One region of the Pseudoxanthobacter soli DSM 19599 genome, then DNA from elsewhere that is predicted to be linked to it. Evidence: predicted binding sites of a transcription regulator. Region 1 holds the regulator's gene; each other region holds the start of a gene.
The links. The regulator PhoB, encoded in region 1, activates phosphate uptake and scavenging genes when phosphate is short. The targets are predictions, from matches to a motif close to TGTCATNNANCTGTCAT.
Positions count from the first base shown of each region.

Region 2: the regulator PhoB is predicted to act here: its motif matches at 620-636, upstream of olsB (l-ornithine N(alpha)-acyltransferase).
Region 3: the regulator PhoB is predicted to act here: its motif matches at 1,630-1,646, upstream of BUF17_RS03845 (pyruvate kinase).
Region 4: the regulator PhoB is predicted to act here: its motif matches at 1,190-1,206, upstream of BUF17_RS08935 (inorganic phosphate transporter).

Region 1 is NZ_FRXO01000003.1:91,759-93,959, reverse strand. Features, by position in the region: gene BUF17_RS08065 (YceI family protein) at 1-344, opposite strand, end outside; gene phoB (phosphate regulon transcriptional regulator PhoB) at 578-1,273, opposite strand; gene phoU (phosphate signaling complex protein PhoU) at 1,323-2,084, opposite strand.
Region 2 is NZ_FRXO01000003.1:432,385-434,585, forward strand. Features, by position in the region: gene BUF17_RS09490 (FAD-dependent monooxygenase) at 1-328, shown strand, start outside; gene olsB (l-ornithine N(alpha)-acyltransferase) at 894-1,811, shown strand; gene BUF17_RS09505 (cytochrome b) at 2,186-2,201, shown strand, end outside.
Region 3 is NZ_FRXO01000001.1:904,617-906,817, reverse strand. Features, by position in the region: gene BUF17_RS03845 (pyruvate kinase) at 1-1,466, opposite strand, end outside; gene BUF17_RS03840 (LysR family transcriptional regulator) at 1,735-2,201, opposite strand, start outside.
Region 4 is NZ_FRXO01000003.1:290,029-292,229, forward strand. Features, by position in the region: gene BUF17_RS08935 (inorganic phosphate transporter) at 1-956, opposite strand, end outside; gene nudC (NAD(+) diphosphatase) at 1,265-2,201, opposite strand, start outside.

The sequences.
Region 1 (2,201 bases):
AACGAGATCACCGGATAGGCGTCCGCATTGAACGCCGCATCGGACCGCAGCACGCCGTCGAGCAGCGCGATGCCGGTCGTCACCGAGGCCGCGTTCACGTCGAACGTGACCGACGACCGCTCGGCATGGACGGGATCGAAATCGATGGTGCCGGAAAAGCCGGTGAAGCGGCCGGAAATGCCGGGGCCGACCGACGCCGCCACGGAGAAGGCGACGTTGGTGCCGGTGCCGATGGCATAGCGGCCGGCGAGCCCGGAAAGATCGTCCGCGCGGGCGGCGCCGGCGCCGATGGCGAGAACGATGAGGGCGGGGGCAACGCACCGCACGGCAAAGCGGGATTTCATCGCAGCGCCTTTCACTGGCGCGTCGTGCCTGCGACCCTCCGAATGCGGGCCTTCAGCGGCGGCGCCAGATTCAAGAGCCTCTCGCAGCGGCAGCGGGCCAACCCGGCCCGGCGAACCCGCGCGTCGAGGCAGCGGCAGCCCCGAAGTGGGACCGCCTCGCGATGAAACACCCGGCAGGGGACTTTATTCCCGCCCGGATGCGGATTTTACGGTCGTCAGGGTGCGCCGCCGGCTCACTTCGCCGCGAACTGGTCGTCGAAGGCGTAGCCGGAGCCGCGCACGGTGCGGATCGGGTCCTTGGCCTTGCCGCGGTTCAAGGACTTGCGCAGGCGCCCGACATGGACGTCCACCGTCCGCTCGTCGACATAGACGTCGTGCCCCCAGACCCCGTCCAGCAGCTGCTCGCGGGCGAACACGCGGCCGGGGGAGGTCATCAGGAACTCGAGCAGGCGGAACTCGGTCGGGCCGAGGTGGATTTCCCGGCCGCCGCGGCGCACGCGGTGGGTCTCGCGGTCGAGTTCGAGGTCGCCGGCCTTGAGCTGCGACGACACCACCTCCGGCTTCGCCCGGCGCAGGATGGCGCGCACCCGCGCCATCAGTTCCGGCACCGAGAACGGCTTGACCACGTAGTCGTCGGCGCCAATGGCGAGCCCGCGCACCCGCTCGGCCTCCTCGCCGCGGGCGGTGAGCATGATGATCGGCAGCCGCTCGGTCTCTTCCCGCGCCCTCAGGCGCCGGCACAGCTCGATGCCCGAAAGGCCCGGCAGCATCCAGTCGAGCAGCACCAGGTCGGGCTGGCTCTCGCGCAGCCGGATTTCGGCCTCGTCGCCGCGCATGCAGGCTTCGACGGCGAAGCCCTCCGCTTCGAGGTTGTAGCGCAGGAGGAGGCTCAGGGCCTCCTCGTCCTCGACGATCATCACCGACGGCATCGGCGTCTTTCCCGGATGTGCTTGGGTGGTTTGCGGGTCCGGCAGGCCCTCAGGCCTTGCCGGTTTCGGTGCTCGCCGCCGTCGCCCGCGCCTGTTCGGCCTTGCCGAACTCGACGGAGGTCAGGCTGCTGTTGTCGAGCTTCGGACGGTCGAGCGCGGGCTGCTCGCCGGTCACGAGATAGTGGATGTTCTCGGCGATGTTGGTGGCGTGGTCGCCGATGCGCTCGATGTTCTTGGCGCAGAACAGAAGATGCGTGCAGAACGTGATGTTGCGCGGGTCTTCCATCATGTAGGTCAGAAGTTCGCGGAACAGCGAGGTGTACATCGCGTCGATCTCGTCGTCGCGATTGCGCACCGCTTCCGCCGCCTCGACGTCGCGGGCGGTGTAGGCGTCGATGACGGTCTTGATCTGTTCGAGCGCGATCTCGGAGATGTGCTCGACGCCCAGCACCAGCCGCTTCGACTGGTACTGGCCGTTCATGGCCACCACGCGCTTGGCGATGTTCTTGGCGAGATCGCCGACCCGCTCCAGATCGTTCGAAACACGCAGCGCCGAGACGATCTCGCGCAGGTCGCGGGCCATCGGCTGGCGGCGGGCGATGATCGAGATCGCCGCTTCCTCCACCTTGCGCTGCACGATGTCGAGGCGCTGGTCGTTGACGATCACCTGCTGGGCGAGGTCGGTGTCGATCCGCGACAGCGCGGTGACGGCGTCGATCAGCAGGCGCTCGGCCTGGCCGCCCATTTCGGCGATCCAGCCGGCAAGCTGCTTCAGTTCGTCGTCGTAGGCGACGACGGTGTGCTGGGGCATTGCCATCTCCAGATTTGGAACAGGGGCGTCCGGTCGAGTCGTCCGGACGACGGGTTCTGTTCCATCTTAGCGCGCCGTGCGGGTTTGCCGAGCGGCCAATGCCGCGAAGCCGCCTGG
Region 2 (2,201 bases), 340 kb from region 1:
CTCGCTCTGGCCGCTGCTCTGCGGCCTCGACGCCCGCGAGACCGGCAAGAGCGACGGTCCCGTGCACACGCTTCTCCTGTTCGGCGACGCCACGGCGACGCGGGCGATCGCGCTGTCCGTCGAGGAATTCGGCCCCGCGGTGCGCATCGTCCAGCTCGATGCCGTCACCGATCCCGATGGCGAGGCGGCGCGGCGCTACACTGTCGATCCGGGCGGCTGGGTGCTCGTGCGGCCCGATCAGGTGGTGGGCACGCGCGGCGGCCCGCTCGATGTGGGGCTGATCGATTCCTATGCGGAACTCGCGCTGCGCCTGCCCGAAGCGCGCTGACACGGCCGCGCGAAACTGATTTGCCGGCAAAGTCCGGCAATTTTTCGTGTTCCGCCGCGCGCCTGCGGTCGCGCCTGCGCAACCCCGCGCCATCGCGACAGCCGGCGGCCTGTGGCCCGCATCCGCTGAAGGACCGGCGGAATCCCATGCCCGTTCAGCCTCTTGCAGGCGACCCGGCCTTCGGGCCGGACGCCCTCGGTGCCATGCGAACGTCATTCGGCCGCGGCGCCGGGCGACAGCAGGGCCTTCCGCGCCCCGTCGCCGCCGCAGGGCGGGGGTGTCCGCAAACATTGTCACATTACCGTCGGGCAACTATGTTTCTGATGGCGGTTAACGGTTCGCAGGCGCCCGACGAAAAGGGTGTTGTGAGCGCGGGGCCGGAACGGCCGGCGCCGGGTTGGCTGCCGGGCCACCAGTGAAGCCCGCCGCCATCGGAGGAAGCATGAGACGATCGACGCCGCCGTCTTCCGATGTCCTTGCCGAAGCGTTCCCGAGCCGCCGGGCCGGCGCGCTCGGCCTCGTCGATGCCGGTGCCGGCGTCGCGCGCACGGCGATGACCGCCCTGATGTCCGCCAACCCCCGGTTCGGCGAGGCCGCGCTTCCCTTCAGGCCGTTGGCGCCCGCGGGCATCCGCATTCCCGGCGGCCGCCGCGAGCCGCTCGATCCGAACGCCCCGACGCTCGGCCGCCTGGGTCCGCTGGAGGTGCGCCTCGCCCGCACCCGGCAGGAGATCAAGCGCTCCCAGTCGATCCGCTACAAGGTGTTCTACGAGGAGATGTCGGCCATCGCCGACGCGATGGCGATGATGAGCCGGCGCGACGTCGATGCCTTCGACGACATCTGCGACCACATGCTGGTGATCGATCACGAGGCGCCGGCCAAGCGCTTCCAGCGGCGCAAGCCGAAGGTGGTCGGCACCTACCGGCTGCTGCGCCGGGATATCGCCGACCGCTACGACGGCTTCTATTCCACCTCGGAGTTCGACCTCTCGCCCCTGCTCGACGCGCGGCCCTACCGCCGCATTCTGGAGCTCGGCCGGTCGTGCGTGCTGGAGCCCTACCGCTCCAAGCGCACGCTGGAACTGCTTTGGCACGGGGTATGGACCTACACGCTGGAGCACGGCTGCGACCTGATGATCGGCTGCGCCAGCCTCGAGGGCACCGACCCGGATCTCCTGGCGATGCCGCTGTCGTTCCTGCACCATTTCTGCCGCGCGCCAGACGGCCTGCGGCCTTCGGCCCTGCCCGACCGCTTCGTGGAAATGAACCGGATGCCGAAGGAGGCGATCAACGCCAAGGCGGCGCTCCATGCGCTGCCGCCGCTGATCAAGGGCTATCTGCGGCTCGGCGCCAAGATCGGCGACGGCGCGGTGATCGACCACCAGTTCGGCACGACGGACGTGCTGATCGTGCTGCCGGTCGACGAGATCAACACGCGCTACATCAACTATTACGGCGCCGACGCCAGCCGCCACGCCGGCTAGAGCGCTTTCCGATCGGATGGCAACATCCGACCGACATGAAAACGCTCCAGACTCAAAAGCTCGAAAATAGTCCGCCGGACCGGCTCTCCGGACGACGGGGCTTGATGGCGGGGCTGTGTCCGGCGCCGGGCTTCCGTGCGCATGCCGTTCCGGCCGTCGCCGTCCCGCGCGTACCGGCCGATCGCCCGGAGGATCTTCGGGATGCCGCGCCTGTCGATCGCCGGGACGCAGAACGGCCATTCCCAACCGTGCGCGTGCTTTGTAGTCTGAAACGGTTCCAAAATGCTTCTCGGCCGGCCCGACGTGTCGGGGCGACCTGAAGGCATCCCCGCTGCAACGACCGGAGCATGTTCCGGGCTCAGAACGTGGCATCCATGGCTCATTCCCCGA
Region 3 (2,201 bases), on a different contig from region 1:
CCGAGGAGGTGGTCGAGCAGTTCGATGGCGGTGCCGACCGCCGGGCCCTTGTTGAGCATCACGCATTCGGCGCGGGCGGCCATCGCGGCATCCGTCATCTCGCCGCGTGAGGGAACGCCGTCCTTCACGAGATCTTCCAGCACCTGCGTCGCCCAGATCGCGGGCACCGCGGCAGCCTCGCAGAGCCACAGCAGTTCCTCCTGCATCTCGGCCAGCCGCTCGAATCCGATCTCGGCGGCGAGGTCGCCGCGTGCGATCATCACGGCGAACGGCCGGGCACGCAGCGCGCGGGCCATCAGCGCCGGCAGATTGGTCACCGCCTCCGGCCGCTCGATCTTGGCGACGAGGCCGAGCGGGCGTTCACGCGTGCCATGGCGGGCGAGCGCGGCCTCGAGCAGGTCGATATCGTCCGGCCGGCTGACGAACGAGTAGCCGATCATGTCGGCGCATTCGATGACGGTGGTGAGGTCGTCCTCATCCTTGGCGGTCAGCGGCGACAGCCCGAGCGCCGTGTCGGGCAGGTTGAGGCCCTTCTCGGGTCGCAGCTTGGTGCCGCCTGCCTTGACGGTGGTCACGCGCACCACCGCTTCGCCATCCGCGACGCTCTCCACCACGCCTTCGAGCTTGCCGTCGTCGTAGCGCACGCGGTCGCCGGGGGTGAGGCGCGTCACCATTTCCGGCAGCGACACGGCGGCGGAGAACGGGACGGCCTCGCAGGCCCTCGGCTCGCCGCCCGCGACGAGGCGCAGCCGGTCGCCGGGCTGGAGCTTCGCCTTCTTGGGAGCCGTCACCGCCTCCGTGCGGATCTTCGGCCCGGCGATATCCATCAGCACCTTGATGTCGCGGCCGACGACCGTGGCGGCCGTGCGCACATTGGTCGCCATCCCGCGCCAGGCGATGTTGCCGTCATGGGCGCAGTTGATGCGCGCGATGTCCATGCCGCGCCGGGCGAGGTCGAGAACGAGCGCCGGATCGCCTGCGGCCTCCGACGGCAGCGTCACCATGATGCGGGTGCGGCGCATTGCCGGCGCCGGACCGAACATGGCATCGGTCGCGGCCGTCAACCGGGCCTCGCCGGCGAAGAACGCGGTCTTATCGGGGGCAGGGAAGGGCGAGGGATGGCCGGTCACGGCGCCGAGTGTTGCCGCGACGGCATCGAGGGTGGGGAGGACGCGGCTCTCCAGCCGGCCGAGCGATGACAGCCCCCGCCACATCAGCTCGCGCTGCAGCGGGCGCAGGTCGTGATGGCGCAAGGCGAGATAGTGGGCGAGGTTGGCGATCGCGGCATCGTCCGGCGTCGCGCCGATATGCGCGGCAATCCTCTTCGCGTCTCCGGTAACGGCCGTCCGCAGCAGCAGCACGGCCTGCATCAGCACGTCGGCGGTGAGCGGCTCCTCACCGAACGGGATGGCCTCGAACGCCTCCGCGGCCGAAGGCAGCGGGAGCGCGTCGTCGGAGATCGTCATGGGTCGTCCTCGGCGGTCGTGTCCATTGCGGGGCGCCCGACCGGCCGATATCCAGGGCCCGATCGCTGGTGCATCCCACTGGTTCGAAAGCCAAATTCCGCGCAGGCGGCTTCGCGCGTGCTGCGCGCGCTTTCAAACCAGACCGCGAAGCTAGACGGCCCGCATTACGGTGCCATGACGTGGCGCAACACGACGGTGGATAGCCGCCTCATGGCGGCACCCACCCCTCGGGGGCAGCGGGGAACCGGCCGGCGACAGCCGCCGCCGGTCAGTGCGTCCATTCCTCGGACTTGGCGACGATGAAGTCGCGGAAAGCGCGGACGCGGGCCGTGCTCTTCAGCTCGGCCGGGTAGACGAAATAGGTGTGGTACTCGGGCAGGTCCGCCTCGGGAATGAGCTGCACGAGGCCGGCTTCCGGCTCGACGAGATAGTCCGGCAGGAGCGCGATGCCGATGCCGCGCTGCACGGCGCGCTTGATGGCGACGACGCTGTTGATCTTCAGCGTCGGCCGGCGCGGCTGATCGGGGGAGCGGCCCGCCGTTTCCGCCCAGTTCATCTCGCGCAGGTAGGTCGCGCCCTGCTCGCCGAAGGTGATGAGGCGGTGGTGGTCGAGATCGGCCACCGCCGAAGGGCTGCCGTAGCGGCGCAGATAGGCCGGCGAGGCATAGAGATGGAAGTGGACGGTGAACAGCCGCCGCTGGATCAGGTCCGGCTGAACCGGCTGTCGCAGGCGGA
Region 4 (2,201 bases), 200 kb from region 1:
AGCGTGACGCGCGGATCGACCGGCGTGGGCGCCGTGGAATAGGGCGCCAGCGATTGCTGCGTCACCACCGAGAGCGCGCGGAACTGCGCGATCTCTTCCGGTGCGACGGTGCGGTTCAGCGCATAGGCGGTGGGCACGATGCCGATCAGGATCAGCATGATCAGCCCCATGCCCTTCTGGCCGTCGTTGGAGCCGTGGGCGAACGACACGCCGGTGCAGGTGACGACTAAAAGGCCGCGGATCCACCACGGCGGCGGATTGACGCCGTCCGGCTCCTTGTAGAGCGCCTGATTGCGGATGGTCGCCTTCATCGCCAGCAGCAGCGCGCCGGCGGCGACGAAGCCGATGACAGGCGACAGCAGCAGCGACCAGCCGACCTTGGCGGCCTGCGACCAGTCCACGCCGGAGGTGGCGCCCGGGCCCTGCATCAGCTGGTGGGCGAGGCCGACGCCGATGATCGAGCCGATCAGCGTGTGAGAGCTCGAGGCCGGCAGGCCGAGATACCAGGTGCCCAGATTCCACAGGATCGCGGCGATCAGCAGCGAGAACACCATGGACATGCCCGCGCTCGAACCGACCTGGAGGATCAGTTCCACCGGCAGCAGCGTGATGATGCCGTAGGCGACGGCGCCGCTGGAGACCAGCACGCCGATGAAGTTCCACACGCCCGACCACACCACCGCGAAATGCGGCGGCAGCGAGTGGGTGTAGATCACGGTGGCGACCGCGTTGGCGGTGTCGTGGAAACCGTTGACGAACTCGAAGCCGAGCGCCACCAGAAGCGCGAGGCCGAGCAGGATATAGGGCATGGCCTCGATCGGCTGGGTGCCGGTGGCGGCCATGTCGGAATAGATCGAGTAGGCGGAGAACAAAAGGCCGCCGACAAGCAGCGTGAAGAAGATCGCGGTTCCGGCCGGCGTGGCCTTGCGGTCCAGCGACGGCTTGCCGCCGTGCATCGCGGGCGCCGGCCGCGCGGCGCTGTGAGCGGACCCGCCCGTCGCGGCCTTGCGGCCGTGGGTGGATGCACGCGTCGCGGCACCGGTTCCAGCACCGTGATGCGCGTCGCGCCTGTCTTTCTTCTGTACCATGTGTCCCTCTGGGACGGCACGGCTGCCGCCGCACTCGGATCGCTCGCCGGTCAGGCCCGATGCCTGCCCTGACGTCGCGGGGCGATCCTGATCACCGCGACATGACAGTTGGATGACGTCCCGTTTCGCCCCGCCTGCGGCCAGCCGACACAGCCCGGCGGCCGCTGCGACGCCGCCTAACCGGCCGGAACGTCGGAGGCGACGTCGGAGAACGCCCAGGCCCGCAGCAGATGGTGCGCGATGGCGAACCCCGCCGGCGCCTTCAGCCCGTCCGGATGGGTTCCTTCCAGCATCTGCCGCACCTCCTCGCGGGGGAACCAGCGGCAATCCTCCAGCTCCGCGTCGTCGCGGCGGATTTCTTCCGTCAGTGCCTCGGCGAGGCAGCCGATCATCAGCGAGGCCGGGAACGGCCACGGCTGGCTCGCCATGTAGCGCACCCGGCCGACGCGGATGTGGGATTCCTCGCGCACCTCGCGGCGCACGGCGTCCTCGATGGTCTCGCCGGGCTCAATGAAGCCGGCGAGGCAGGAATACATGCCCGGCGCGAACCGGGCCTGACGGCCGAGCACGCAGCGCTCGCCGTCGACCACCAGCATGATCGCGACCGGGTCCGTGCGTGGGAAATGCACCGCGTCGCAGCTCGTGCAGTCGCGGCGGTAGCCGCCTTCGGCGATCCGCGTCCTGCCGCCGCACACCGAGCAGAAGCCGTGATGGCGGTGCCAGTGGACGAGGCTGCGCGCCTGCGCGACGAGGCCCTGCTCGTCGGGCGCGAGGCGCCCTTCCGAGGCGAGCCCGCGGATATCGGCCACCGTTTCGCCCGCTGCCTCCGCGGCCGCGCCGTCGATGGCGAGGGCGAAGCGGCCGTGGCCTTCCTCGATCCCGAGAAAAACGGCCTCTGCCGGGTCGATGGCGAAGCGGCTGGCCGTGGCGGCGGAGCGCACGATGGTCAGCGGCGTGTCGCCGACCACGACCCGGTCGTCGGCGACGAGCACGAAGCCGGTATCCGGCCGCGCCGCGAGCTCCGCCAGATAGGCGTCGTCCTTGCGGTGCTCGGCGGCGCGCTCGGTGCGCGTGCGGCCATATCCCGTGAGCCTGGAGAGGTCGATGGGCGGG